Regions from separate parts of the Streptomyces sp. NPDC048171 genome, predicted to be linked through region 1. Evidence: riboswitches for the same ligand, from Rfam matches in the RefSeq annotation. Region 1 holds a riboswitch; each other region holds the start of a gene.
The links. A riboswitch is a leader RNA that binds a small molecule or an ion and turns the genes downstream of it on or off. The one in region 1 is predicted to bind cyclic di-AMP.

Region 1 (3,199 bases):
CGGGCGTACTCCGGTGTCTGGAGGAGTCCCGGGACCACCGTGGTCTCCAGGGTGCGCATCGCGCCGGCCTGGGACTCCAGGCTGATGAAGTCGCGGTAGGTGGGCGGCAGCACCCCGCGGTAGGCGTGCCACCAGTGGTGCCGGCCGCCCGCGTCGTCGGAGCGCGCCAGCATCACCAGCAGCCCGCGCAGCTGGTCGTCGTCCACGCCGTAGGCGTCGAGCAGTAACCGCACGTCGGCCGGTTTCGCCCCGCTCGTCCCGGTCTCGATGCGGCTGACCTTCGACTGGTGCCAGCCCACCAGGCGGGCCGCCTCCCCGCTGGTGATGCCCGCCGTCGTGCGCAGGGCGCGCAGTTCCGCGCCCAGCTTCCTGCGGCGCACCACCGGACCGTGCTGCATGGGCCACTCCCTTACTCCTTATGGGCCGCCCAAATCCGCTCTGCCGTCGCAGAGTTCACCGCTTCGAGCGACAGATATATGCATATCTTGGTGGATCGCCGTCCTTCACGGGCCGGGTGATGGCAGTCTGGCGGCGAAGCACCAGTCCGGGACCGTACTCGAACCGCCCGCTTCGTGTCGGACCACGGTCCCGTGAGAAAGGGACGACGTCGCCATGGCCGATCACCTGGAAGCATCCGTCACTCTGCCGAGCGATCCCGCTTCGGTGGCCGCCGCGCGCACCTATGTGGCCGGCACGCTGGTGGAGTGGGGCCTGCCGTCGGACGCGGAGATGTCCGACACGGTCCGGCTCATCGTCTCCGAACTGGCGACCAACGCGGTCCAGCACACGCTCGGGCAGTCGCCCACCTTCACGGTGGATCTCGTCCTCGACCGTGACGAGCGGCTGCGCATCGGCGTCACCGACAGCCATCCGCGCTTCCCCAAGCGCCTGCCCGCCGCCGTGCAGCAGGACAACGGTCGCGGCATGGTGATCATCCGCTGGCTGACCGCCGAATGCGGCGGCAAGCTGCGGGTCCGCCCCACGCGGGAGGGCGGCAAGACCGTCTCCATCGAACTGCCCTGGACCGCCCCCCGCCCCCCGGCCGCCGCCGAGGGGGTGACGGCGGGGCAGAACGCCGTCATCCCCTTCGGGAGAGCTACTCGCCCCCGGGCTGTCTGACCCCGGGTCACTCGATCAAGGGGCGCTCGCCCCTCAGGGGCTACTTGACCCGCCCGTAGGAGACGCTCCCGGTCCAGATCTTCTGCAGGCGCACCACGTCCCCGGTCTTCGGGGCGTGCCAGAGCTTGCCCTTCCCGGCGTAGATACCGACGTGGTAGACGCTGCGGCCCGAGTGGAAGAAGACCAGGTCTCCCGCCTTGCGCTTCTTGGCCGAGACGTGGCGGGTCTTGTTGTACTGCTGGGCAGCGGTGCGCGGCAGCTTCTTGCCGGCCTTCTTGAACGAGTACAGCGTCAGGCCGGAGCAGTCGAACCTGCGGGGCCCGACGGCGCCCCACCTGTAGGGGGAGCCCTTCTTGGAGGCCGCGATCTTGAGGGCCTTCGTCGCATGAGCCGCCGCGGCCGCCTCCGAGGAGAAACCGGGGACCACGACGGAGCCGCCGACAGCGGCGAGAGTGAGGGCCGAGGCCGTACCGGCACGAGCCATCAGGGACGGGACACGATTGAGCGCGAACATGCGCAACCCTTCGTCAGCCGCCTGTGAAGGATGACCTGTCGGATTCGGGCTGGCGAAGTTGCCCGGCCGCACGAGTGCGGCTTCACCCCAAGGGCTGCTCGGTCCGGCGCCTCTCCCACGGAGGCGTCCGCTCCTGCGACCCGTCGTGCTCGGGTCCTCCACTCCTGCCGATCCACTTCCCTCGCGACCGGTCGTCCGGACGGCGGCAGGATTCGGCGTCCGCCCGGACCGCCCCGCCGCTGCGGCGGGGGCTTGTCGTCAGTCACGGATCTTGTCTCGCCGGAGGGGGAATTCCCAACGGAACGTGCCTTTTGTGTTGTTACTCACCACCCACCCGTTCGGGTGGACACGCCTGTGTTCGAGCCGGGGCCGTAGGCGGCGACGACCCCGGGACCAGCGGCGCAGCGGTGGGCGCAGACGTCGGGAGAGGGCGGCCGCGCAACCCGGACCGGTCGTCAACCGGGTGTGTTCCTACGCCGAAAGGAGGTACGTCTTTTGGTCCGTTTCGAACCCCGTCCACTCAACTCTCGGAACACGGCGGAAGACTGAGGCGTCCCGTCCGCCGCTCGCCGTCCAGTACCCGCAGGGCCCGGGCGAGGGTGGGCGCGTGCAGTTCCGTCTCACCCCGCGCGTGCATCAGCTCCAGCGCGTCGCGCAGGGCCGCGGCCTTCCCCACCAGCGCCTGGGCGGCCCGCAGTCCCCGGTAGGTGTCGCCGTCCCGCGCGGGGTTGATGCGCCCGAGCAGGTCGACGACGTCCAGGTAGCGGTCGATCAGCTCGGCCTCGGCGCGGGTCAGGGCGGGCAGGGGCGGCAGTTCCGGTGGCAGCATCGGCCGTTCACCGGGTGCGGGGTGTGCCGGGCACGGCCGAGCGGTCGGCCACGATCCGGTCCACCAGCCCGTACTCCAGGGCCTGTTGGGCGTCCAGGACGGTGTCCCGCTCGAGGTCTTCGGTCACCTGCGCCGGAGTGCGGCCCGTGTGCCGTACGAGGATCTCCTCCAGACGGGCGCGGATCCGGGTCAACTCCCCGGCCCGGATGGCCAGGTCGCTCGCCTGCCCCTCCATCGGCTCGGTGAGCGAGGGCTGACGGAGCACCACCCGCGCCCCGGGCAGCATCGCGCGCTTGCCCGGCGTGCCCGCCGCCAGCAGCAGCGCGGCGGACGCGCCGGCCTGTCCGAGACAGGTCGTCTCCACGTCGCAGGCGACGTAGCGCATCGTGTCGTAGATCGCCGTCATGGCCGTGAACGAGCCGCCGGAGGAGTTGATGCAGAGGGCGATGTCCCGGTCCGGGGCCTGGTGCTCCAGGTGCATGAACTGCGCCATCACGTCGTTCGCGGAGGTCTCGTCGACCGGCGTCCCGAGAAGGACGATCCGCTCCTCCAGCAGCTTCGAGTACGGGTCCGACGTACGGGCTCCGGCACTCGTGCGCTCGGTGAACTCGGGCAGGACGTGGCGGGCGGACGGTCGGGTCATGGCGAACCCCTCCTCGTGGCGGAACCCTCTTCGGCTGCACTGGCTCCGTATAAAATGTACAGGACGTACATTGCGAGGGAATGGGAATCGCGCA
Region 2 (3,199 bases), on a different contig from region 1:
TCGACCAGCAGCAGGTAGACGAAGTTCGCCGCCAGGGCCAGCCAGGCGGCGCAGGCCAGGAACAGGGCGATGCGGGACAGGACCTCGTATCCCGTCAGGTGCATGGCGACCGACAGGATGCCGGTCGCCATGACCGCGGCCCCGGCCGCCGGTGGACGCTGCGCCCACCAGGCGCGCAGGGGGGAGGGGAGAGTGCCTGACGACGTGCCTGACGACATGTCCCCGATGCTAGAGAGCCGGGCCGGTCAGGCCGGGCGCACCACGCTGTGGATCGACGACTCGCCGTCGTAGTAGATCGACTCCTCGCGGACGTACGCGCCCGGCTTCGGGGCGTGGATCATCATGCCGTTGCCGATGTAGAGGCCGACATGGCTGAGGTCGTCGTAGAAGAAGACGAGGTCACCGGGTTGCGCCTGGGAGACGGGGACGGTCGTTCCGGCGTTGACCTGGTCGTACGTGACGCGCGGCAGCGTCACCCCCGCGGCCTTCCAGGCGGCCTGGGTGAGGCCGGAGCAGTCGTAGGAGCCGGGGCCGGTGGCGCCCCAGACGTACGGCTTGCCGATCTGGGCGCGGGCGAAGCCGAGCGCCTTCTCGGCCTTGGTGCCGTACGACGAGTCCGGCGTCGAGGAGCCCGACGAGCTGTTGCCGCCGGACTCCGAGGAACCGGAGGAACTTCCTCCGCCGCTCTCCTGCTGTGCGGCCTCCTCCCGCCGCTCGCGCTCCTCGGCCTGCTGCCGGGCCTGCTGCTCGGCCAGCTCCGCGGCCTTGCGGGCGGCCTCCTCCTGCTTCTTCTTCTCGATCGCCGCGAGCCGGGCCTTCTCCTCGGCGGTCAGCTTCGAGAGCAGTTCACGCGCGGTGGCGAGCTTCTTCTGGACGGTCGACTTGGCCGTCTTCAGGTCCTGCTGGGAGCCGGTGAGCGTCTCCAGGCTCTCGGCGGCCTCCCGGCGCTTCTTCATCGTCTCGGACTGCTGCGTGACGTAGTCGTCGACCGCGGTCTTCTGACGGCCGGTGAGCCGGCCCATCAGCTGGTTCTGGTCGAAGTACTCCTGCGGCGAGTCCGCGAGCAGGAAGGTCGCCGTCTCCGGGACCGCCGTGCCCGTGCGGTACTGCGCGGACGCGAAGGAACCCAGTTCCTCGCGCGCGTCGTTGAGCTTCTGGGTGCGCTGGGCGACGTCGTCGAGGAGGGTGTCGACCTTCTTGCGCTGCTTGGCGGTCTTCTCCTTGGCCGCGTTGTACTTCTCGGTGGCCGACCCCGCCTGGCGGTAGAGGTCGTCGACCTTCTTCTCGACCTCTTCGAGGCTCGGCCTGTCGTCGTCCGACGGCGTGGCGTTCGCTGTCTGGGACAGCAGGGCGACGGAGGTGAGGGCCGCTGTGGCGAGGGCCGGGGTCCGTATGCCCGCGACGCGTGATCCGGTGGGGCGCGACTTGCGGTGCGACGCCAAGGAGGCGCTCCTTCCAAGTGCTCCGCCTACCGGGTTAGCTGTCGGGTTCGGGCGGCACGGAAGGGTTGCCCTACGGCGGACCGTCCTCATGGAGGGCGGTACGGCCGATTCACCCCAAGTTCTCGGTTGGGTCCCCGGCTCCGGGCGCCGTGGCGGGCACGCCGGACTCGGCGGAGGCCGCGCGGCCCGGCGAGGTTCGCCGGAGGGGGTCGTTCGGCCTGCTCGCACGGTAGCCAACTCGTGTGGCCGCTGTGAAGGTTGGTGGGTGATATGCCCGATACATTTTCGTGACCTTGGCGACGGGTGTCACTCTCCGTGTTCCGGCAGGTCGCAGGGCGTACCGGTGTGAGGTGTCCCGGACATTCTCCGGGGTGGCATCGGGTTGTCGGTGGGGCGCCCTAGACTCGGAGAGCGATGAGCAGCCTCTTTGACGACAGCTTCCTGGCGAGCCTCCAGACCCCCCGGGGTCACGAGGAGGAACCCCCGCCGCCGCCCGAGGACGGTCACGGACCGGAGCCGGTCCCGCACGACCTGTTCGGCGGGAAGTTCGACGCGCCCCCGGAGCGGGACCGGTACTACCGGGACGGCGCCCCGCGCCCCGCCCTGGACCCGGCCGCCCTCCTGGACGGGCTGAACGACAATCAGCGCGCCGCCGTGGTGCACTCCGGCTCCCCCCTGCTCATCGTGGCCGGCGCCGGCTCCGGCAAGACCCGCGTGCTCACCCACCGCATCGCCCACCTGCTGGCCGAGCGCGGCGTCCACCCGGGCCAGATCCTCGCGATCACCTTCACCAACAAGGCCGCCGGCGAGATGAAGGAGCGCGTCGAGCAGCTCGTCGGCCCGCGCGCCAACGCGATGTGGGTGATGACCTTCCACAGCGCCTGCGTCCGCATCCTGCGCCGCGAGTCGAAGCGGCTCGGTTTCACGTCGTCCTTCTCGATCTACGACGCCGCCGACTCCAAGCGGCTCATGGCGCTGGTCTGCCGCGACCTCGACCTGGACCCCAAGCGCTTCCCGCCCAAGTCCTTCAGCGCCAAGATCAGCAACCTGAAGAACGAGCTGATCGACGAGGAGGACTTCGCCGCCCAGGCGGCTGGGGGCACCTCCCAGACGGAGTCTGGGGGAGGCTTCGAGAAGACGCTCGCCCAGGCGTACGCGATGTACCAGTCGCGGCTGCGTGAGGCCAACGCCCTCGACTTCGACGACCTGATCATGACGACGGTCAACCTGCTCCGCGCCTTCCCGGACGTCGCCGAGCACTACCGCCGCCGCTTCCGGCACGTCATGGTCGACGAGTACCAGGACACCAACCACGCCCAGTACGCCCTGGTGCGCGAGCTGGTCGGCGGGGCCTCGGAGCACCCCGTCGACGTACCGCCGGAGGCCGAGGTCCCGCCCGCCGAGCTGTGTGTGGTGGGCGACGCCGACCAGTCGATCTACGCCTTCCGCGGCGCCACCATCCGCAACATCCTCCAGTTCGAGGAGGACTACCCGAACGCGACGACGATCCTCCTGGAGCAGAACTACCGCTCGACCCAGACCATCCTCACCGCCGCCAACGCGGTCATCGAGCGCAATGAGTCCCGCCGGCCCAAGAACCTGTGGACCAACCAGGGCGCCGGCGCCCAGATCACCGGGTACGTCGCCGACACCGAGCACGACGAGGCCCAGTTCGTCGCCGACGAGATAGACCGCCTCACGGACGCGGGCGAGGCCAAGGCCGGCGACGTCGCCGTCTTCTACCGCACCAACGCGCA
Region 3 (3,199 bases), on a different contig from region 1:
GTAGGGGACGGGTGCGCCGCCGGCCGGCGGAGGGCACCCGTCCGTGGCGCGGCGCACGGGCGGGGCGGGGTTCAGCCGGCCCGGTGCACCACGGCGTCGCACAGTTCCACCAGCGCGGCCTTCGCCTCGCACTCCCGCAGCGGAGCCAGGGCCGCGCGGGCCTCCTTGGCATAGCGGACGGTGTCCCGCCGGGCGTGCTCCAGCGCGGGGTGGGCGCGCAGCAGACGCAGCGCCTCGGCGTGCCGGGCGTCGTCGCTCAGGTCGGAGTCGAGCAGCTCGCTCAGCGCGATGTCCTCGGCGAGGCCCAGCCGGGCCGCACGCTCGCGCAGCCGGAGCACCGGCAGGGTGGGGATGCCCTCGCGCAGGTCCGTGCCGGGCGTCTTGCCCGACTCGTGGGAGTCGGAGGCGATGTCCAGGACGTCGTCCGCGAGCTGGAAGGCGACGCCGAGCCGCTCGCCGTACTGGGTGAGTACGTCCACCACCGTCTCGTCGGCGCCCGACATCATCGCGCCGAACCGGCAGGAGACGGCCACCAGCGAGCCGGTCTTGCCGCCCAGCACGTCCAGGTAGTGGTCGACGGGGTCCCGGCCGTCCTGCGGGCCGGCCGTCTCCAGGATCTGGCCGGTGACCAGCCGCTCGAACGCGAGGGCCTGCACGCGGACCGCTTCGGGCCCGAGGTCGGCGAGGATCTGGGAGGCGCGGGCGAACAGGAAGTCGCCGGTCAGGACCGCGACCGAGTTGTCCCAGCGGACATTGGCGCTGGCGACCCCGCGCCGCACGGCGGCCTCGTCCATCACGTCGTCGTGGTACAGCGTGGCCAGGTGGGTCAGCTCCACCACCACGGCCGAGGGCACGATCCCGGGGGCGTAGGGGTCGCCGAACTGGGCCGAGAGCATCACGAGGAGCGGCCGGAACCGCTTGCCGCCGGCCCGCACCAGGTGCTGGGCGGCCTCCGTGATGAAGGGCACCTCGCTCTTGGTTGCCTCAAGCAACCCTTCCTCGACCGCGACCAATCCGGCCTGGACATCGGCTTCCAGAGCCTGGTCCCGCACGCTCAGCCCGAACGGCCCGACGACGGTCACGAGGGGTCTCCTGTCTGCTGGTGTCTACTGGCGATTACCTGGTTTGTCGATAGGTCGCTGCCACCACTCGAGTCAGCGTATCCGGTCACCTTTCGATCACCGCTAGCGCCCACCGCTACAGGCCGGGCTGTATCGGATCATGAGCGGTATGTTTTTGATCAGTCGATATGAGCACATATTGGCCGATTTCAATATCGCCTCCCCGGCCCCGAACGGATGCCCGCCCGGCACACGAAAACACCGGAAGGGCGAAGCGCTCTGCATTGAGGGCCGGTTGGGGCATAGTTGGGACTAATGCCCGTTTTGCCGCGCTTGTTGAGGCCCGTGAGTTGGCTCACTCCGGAGCCCTCTCGGGCAACCCCGCCGCAACCTGTGCCCTCCCTTTGCCCCGCAAGCCAGTTGAGACTTGGCAACCGCAAAGGATCAAGAGCCTCAAACACCTCAGACCAAGGTCAACAGGACGTTGGGTGATTCCTGCACTTGTTTCGGACATGTGCTCTCGCATACGTTCCCGGCCTGTCGGGCGGACGCCGAATCCTGCCATCGCCCGTACGCACAGTCATCCACTCAACTCACTCGCCGGCAGGAGCGGGGGACCCAGGTAAGTCGCCGCACCGGTCACCACCGGAGCGGCTCGGGGTGAAGCCGTACCCGTCAGGGCGCGGCCGGGCACCTCCCCGCCCGAACCCGACAGCTCACCTCGCAGGCGTCAGGAGAGGGACACAGATGTCTGCCAACGGTCAGAACCGTCACGCCCGGACCACCCGGATCGCCCGCAAGCTCGCCCTGGCCGGCACCGGTGCCGCGGTGCTCGCCCTGCCGCTCATCGGCGCCACCGGCGCGTCCGCGGCCACCCCGGCCGCCCCGGCCGCCACCAAGACGGCCGCCACGGCGGCGACCGCCTACCCGGACAACCTCGACGGCTGGATCCGCGAGTCGCTCGACGTCATGGCGCAGCACGGCATCCCCGGCTCGTACGAGGGCATTCACCGCAACATCATGCGGGAGTCGTCCGGCAACCCGCTCGCCATCAACAACTGGGACATCAACGCCATCAACGGCACCCCGTCCAAGGGCCTGCTCCAGGTGATCGACCCGACCTTCCAGGCGTACCACGTCGAGGGCACCTCCTGGGACCCGTACGACCCGGTCGCCAACATCACCGCGGCCTGCAACTACGCGGCCGACCGGTACGGCTCGATGGACAACGTCTTCGGCGCGTACTGAGCCGCACCGCGACATTCAGAAGACCCGTTCGAGGACGACGGCCACGCCGTCGTCCTCGTTCGTCGTCGTGACCTCGTCGGCCACCGCCTTGAGTTCGGGGTGGGCACCGGCCATGGCGACGCCGTGCGCCGCCCAGTCGAACATCGGGATGTCGTTGGGCATGTCGCCGAAGGCGATCGTGCGCCGCCGGCCCACTCCCAGTCGCTCTGCGGCCAGCGCCAGGCCGGTCGCCTTGGTGATGCCGCACGGCTGCAGCTCCACCGTGCCGGGCCCCGACATGGTGACCGTCGCGAGGGAGCCGACCACCGCGCGCGCGGTCGACGCCAACTCGTCGTCGCTCAGGTCGGGGTGGCGCAGCAGCACCTTGCTGATCGGGGTGCGCCACAGCTGGTCGCGCCGCTCCACCCGCACCGCGGGCAGCGTGGGGTGGGGCATCAGGTACCCGGGCTCGATGAGGGTCAGGCCGTCGACGCCGTCCTGGTCGACCGCGGCGTACACCTGGCCCACCTCGGCCTCGATCTTGCCGAGCGCCGTCTCCGCCAGCTCCCGGTCCAGGGTCACCGACCACGGCATCCGGTGCGCGCCGGCGTCGTACACCTGCGCGCCCTGCCCGCACACCGCGAGCCCCGTGCACCCGAGGCGGTCGAGCAGGGGCCGCACCCGGGGTGCCGGGCGCCCCGTCACCACCAGATGCCGCGCACCCGCCCGGGCCACCCGCGCCAGCGCGGCCAGCGACCGTTCGGAGACGGTGTCGTCGCCGCGGAGCAGCGTGCCGTCGAGGTCGGTGGCGACGAGTGAGTATGCGGTGCGGTCCATGATCAGAGAATACGGACGCGACACCGGTCCGACTCACCCGCGACCGGTTCCGAACGAGGACGCGGCGAGTACGT
Region 4 (3,199 bases), on a different contig from region 1:
CGCCACCCGCGTGTGGCCCTCCGGCGACAGGTGCAGGCGGTCGGCGTCCCACGCCCTGCGGTCCTGGACGCTGCGCAGCGACCACAGGTCGAGCACCGGGCAGCCGTACCGGTCGGCGATGGCGCGGACGTGTCCGTTGTATGTGGCGATCTTGCCGCGCAGATGCTTGAGCACGGGCACGCCGCGGGTGTCGAACCCGGTCGTCACGAGGACGGTGCCGGCCGCTTCGGCCAGCGCGGCCACCGCCCGCTCGAACCGCTCGGCCACCTCGTCGGGGTCGGTGCCGGGCCGGAGGATGTCGTTGCCGCCGGCCGCGAGCGAGACGAGGTCCGGTGCGAGTGCGGCGACTCGGGGGACCTGTTCTGCCGCGATCTGGTCGAGCAGTCTGCCGCGCACGGCGAGGTTCGCGTAGGTGAAGTCGCCCTCGGGGCGCCGGTCTGCGAGCAGTACGGCGAATCGGTCGGCCCAGCCGACGAACGCCCCGTCGGGGCCGCGGTCGCCGACGCCCTCGGTGAAGCTGTCCCCCAGCGCCACGTACGACCCGATCACTGCTCTGCTGTCATTCTTCGAATCGTCTGCCACATCGGGCCATGATTCACCTTGGAATGTGACCTACGCGACCGTAGGCAGGGGTTGACGGTCGGTGAGAAAGGCCACGCCTAAAGGCTTGGTCAATTGCGGAATACACCGAAGGCCGGACCCGGGGATCGGGGTCCGGCCTTCGGTGGCGTGGGGGCTGCGCCCTGGCCGTGCGTCAGAGAGAGACGCCGTGCGAGCGCAGGAACGCGACCGGGTCGATGTCCGACCCGTAGTCCGGCGTGGTGCGGATCTCGAAGTGCAGGTGCGGACCGGTCACGTTGCCGGTGGCACCCGAGAGGCCGACCTGCTGACCCGCCGTCACCGACTGGCCGGCGGAGACGGAGAGGGAGGAGAGGTGGGCGTACTGGGCGTAGTGGCCGTCGGCGAGCTGGATGACGACCTGGTTGCCGTACGCACCGCCGGGGCCGGCGGAGACGACGGTGCCCGCGCCGACGGCCTTGAGCGGGGTGCCGGTCGGGACGACGAAGTCCGTGCCGGTGTGGTAGCCGCTGGACCACATGCTGCCGGACTGGTGGTACGGGGTACCGACGGTGCCGCCCGCGACGGGAGAGGTGTAGCCGCTGCTGGTGCCGGCGTCCGAGGTGGAGGCCTTCTCGGCGTCCGTGGACTTCTCGGCGGGCTTGGCGGCGGGCTTCTCCGCCTCGGCCGGCTTCTCCGCGGCGGGCTTCTCGGCGGCCGGCTTCTCGGCGGCGGGCTTCTCCGACTGGGCGGCCTTGGCGCCGACCGAGAGCTTCAGGCCGGGGTGGATCAGTGACGGGTCCGAACCGATGGCCTGGCGGTTGTCCTCGTACAGCTTCTTCCAGCCGCCGTCGACGTTCTGCTCGTCGGCGATCCGGGAGAGGTAGTCGCCGCTCTTGACGGTGTAGGTCCGCGCGTCCGAGTTCTTCTCGGCGCCACTCGCGGCGGCCTTCTTCGCCGTCGCCGCAATGGACTGGACGGACTGCTCGGAAACGGAGTGCGCGGGGGCGGCGTTGGCGCCGGCGGCCCCGATCAGCGGGAGCGCGAGCGCGGCGCCACCGGTTCCGGCGACGGCGATGGTGCGGGTCAGGCGCATGGCCCTGGTACGGCGGTGCTTACCCTTCGCGGGCATGGCGAATTCCTCTCCGGCGCCTGCGAGGTGAGCTGTCGGGTTCGGGCTGGAGATGCCCGGCCGCGCCGAAACGCGGCTTCACCCCAAGCCGTTCCGGGAACCGGAACAGGCATTCGTACCTGTGGGTCCCCCGCTCCTGCCGGTACGGGTGGTGGATGAGAGTGGGCTCCGGTCGGCGGCAGGATTAGGCGTCCGTCCGGATCGGTGGTGAACGTAAGGGACCAAGACGCACCCGGACAAGCGAAGGGTTCCACCAGAAGGCGTTCCGATTGATCCTTTACGGGAATATCCGGTCACACTCCGTCGATTCGGGGAATGGCATTTCGCGCGAACATCCTTGAAAACCGGCTTGATTACGTGAACATGACGGACGACGCACGGTTACGGATATGACGCTGCTCACGCGCCACTTCTCCACCCTTTCGCAATTCAGCGTCAGTTGGAATTAAGGCATCAATTCGGACAGAAGGCGCGATGCCGTCCTTAATGCCCTGTGGACAACTCATTGGCGCAGACAGGGGATGCCGTATCGTCGAGGCGAGCCCGCCGCCGAGCAGCGTCGGCGGGGCGGAGTGGGAGGAGTCCCCGTGACGCAGCAGGTCCCGTCGACCGAACCCGAGCTGACCGGTGTGCGCAATTTCCGGGACGTCGGCGGACTGCCGGCCGCGGACGGGCGACGGGTGCGGCACGGCGTGCTGTTCCGCAGCGGCCACCTGGCGCACGCCACCGGGGAGGACGCCGCCTTCCTGGCCACCCTCGGCCTGCACACCATTTTCGACTTCCGCAACGCGGCCGACCAGAAGCTGGAAGGCCCCGACGTCGAGCTGCCGGGCGTGCGCAATGTGAACCTGCCGCTGAGCGACCCGGCGGACGGCGCCGAGTTCTGGAAGATGGTCCGCGACGGCGACCTCGACCAGCTGCACGCGATCCTGGCCGACGGCAAGGGCGCCCAGCGGATGATCGCGTCCTACCGCACGATCATCACGGAGCGCACGGCGGAGCACTCCCGGGTGCTGCACGCGCTCGCCGAGGACAGCGTCCCCGCCCTGATGCACTGCGCGGCGGGCAAGGACCGCGCGGGCCTGTCGATCGCGGTCACGCTGCTCGCGCTCGGCGTCGAGCGCGACGCAGTCCTCGACGACTACCTCAAGTCGAACGCCACGCACCGCCGCTACAAGGTGCGCCGCGGCAGCTCCGCCGCCTCGGCCTACTCCCCCGAGGTCATGGAGCTGCTGAGCCCCCTGTTCGACGCGCGCGCCGAGTACCTGGCGGCGGCCTTCGACACCGTCGAGGAGACCTGGGGCGGCGTCGACGCCTACCTGGAGCAGGGCCTGCACCTCACCCCGGCGACCCGGGAGCGGCTGCGCGAGCGGATGCTGGACTGATCCGGCACGGCACCGGTCCGCACGACCGCTATCGGCCGGCGCCCACCTCGAAGAGCAGGTAGAGGAAGCCGCCGAAGACGTGCCCCAGGGCGATGTAGATGAGCAGCCGCACCCACAGGGCACG

Region 2: linked by a shared signal. The riboswitch ahead of ACGF3J_RS05200 (C40 family peptidase) and the one ahead of ACGF3J_RS26370 (C40 family peptidase) in region 1 are both predicted to bind cyclic di-AMP.
Region 3: linked by a shared signal. The riboswitch ahead of ACGF3J_RS18180 (transglycosylase SLT domain-containing protein) and the one ahead of ACGF3J_RS26370 (C40 family peptidase) in region 1 are both predicted to bind cyclic di-AMP.
Region 4: linked by a shared signal. The riboswitch ahead of ACGF3J_RS29520 (peptidoglycan DD-metalloendopeptidase family protein) and the one ahead of ACGF3J_RS26370 (C40 family peptidase) in region 1 are both predicted to bind cyclic di-AMP.

Annotation. Positions count from the first base shown of each region.
Region 1 is NZ_JBIDAU010000009.1:309,315-312,513, reverse strand. Features, by position in the region: gene ACGF3J_RS26380 (helix-turn-helix transcriptional regulator) at 1-398, opposite strand, end outside; gene ACGF3J_RS26375 (ATP-binding protein) at 613-1,119, shown strand; gene ACGF3J_RS26370 (C40 family peptidase) at 1,160-1,633, opposite strand; cyclic di-AMP (ydaO/yuaA leader) riboswitch at 1,637-1,784, opposite strand; gene ACGF3J_RS26365 (hypothetical protein) at 2,154-2,462, opposite strand; gene ACGF3J_RS26360 (ATP-dependent Clp protease proteolytic subunit) at 2,470-3,105, opposite strand.
Region 2 is NZ_JBIDAU010000002.1:170,769-173,967, forward strand. Features, by position in the region: gene ACGF3J_RS05195 (tellurite resistance/C4-dicarboxylate transporter family protein) at 1-218, opposite strand, end outside; gene ACGF3J_RS05200 (C40 family peptidase) at 246-1,442, opposite strand; cyclic di-AMP (ydaO/yuaA leader) riboswitch at 1,451-1,625, opposite strand; gene pcrA (DNA helicase PcrA) at 1,857-3,199, shown strand, end outside.
Region 3 is NZ_JBIDAU010000006.1:145,446-148,644, reverse strand. Features, by position in the region: gene ACGF3J_RS18185 (polyprenyl synthetase family protein) at 72-1,082, opposite strand; cyclic di-AMP (ydaO/yuaA leader) riboswitch at 1,650-1,805, shown strand; gene ACGF3J_RS18180 (transglycosylase SLT domain-containing protein) at 1,809-2,309, shown strand; gene ACGF3J_RS18175 (HAD family hydrolase) at 2,325-3,125, opposite strand.
Region 4 is NZ_JBIDAU010000011.1:121,285-124,483, forward strand. Features, by position in the region: gene ACGF3J_RS29515 (SGNH/GDSL hydrolase family protein) at 1-549, opposite strand, end outside; gene ACGF3J_RS29520 (peptidoglycan DD-metalloendopeptidase family protein) at 755-1,690, opposite strand; cyclic di-AMP (ydaO/yuaA leader) riboswitch at 1,695-1,851, opposite strand; gene ACGF3J_RS29525 (tyrosine-protein phosphatase) at 2,278-3,075, shown strand; gene ACGF3J_RS29530 (DUF6126 family protein) at 3,104-3,199, opposite strand, start outside.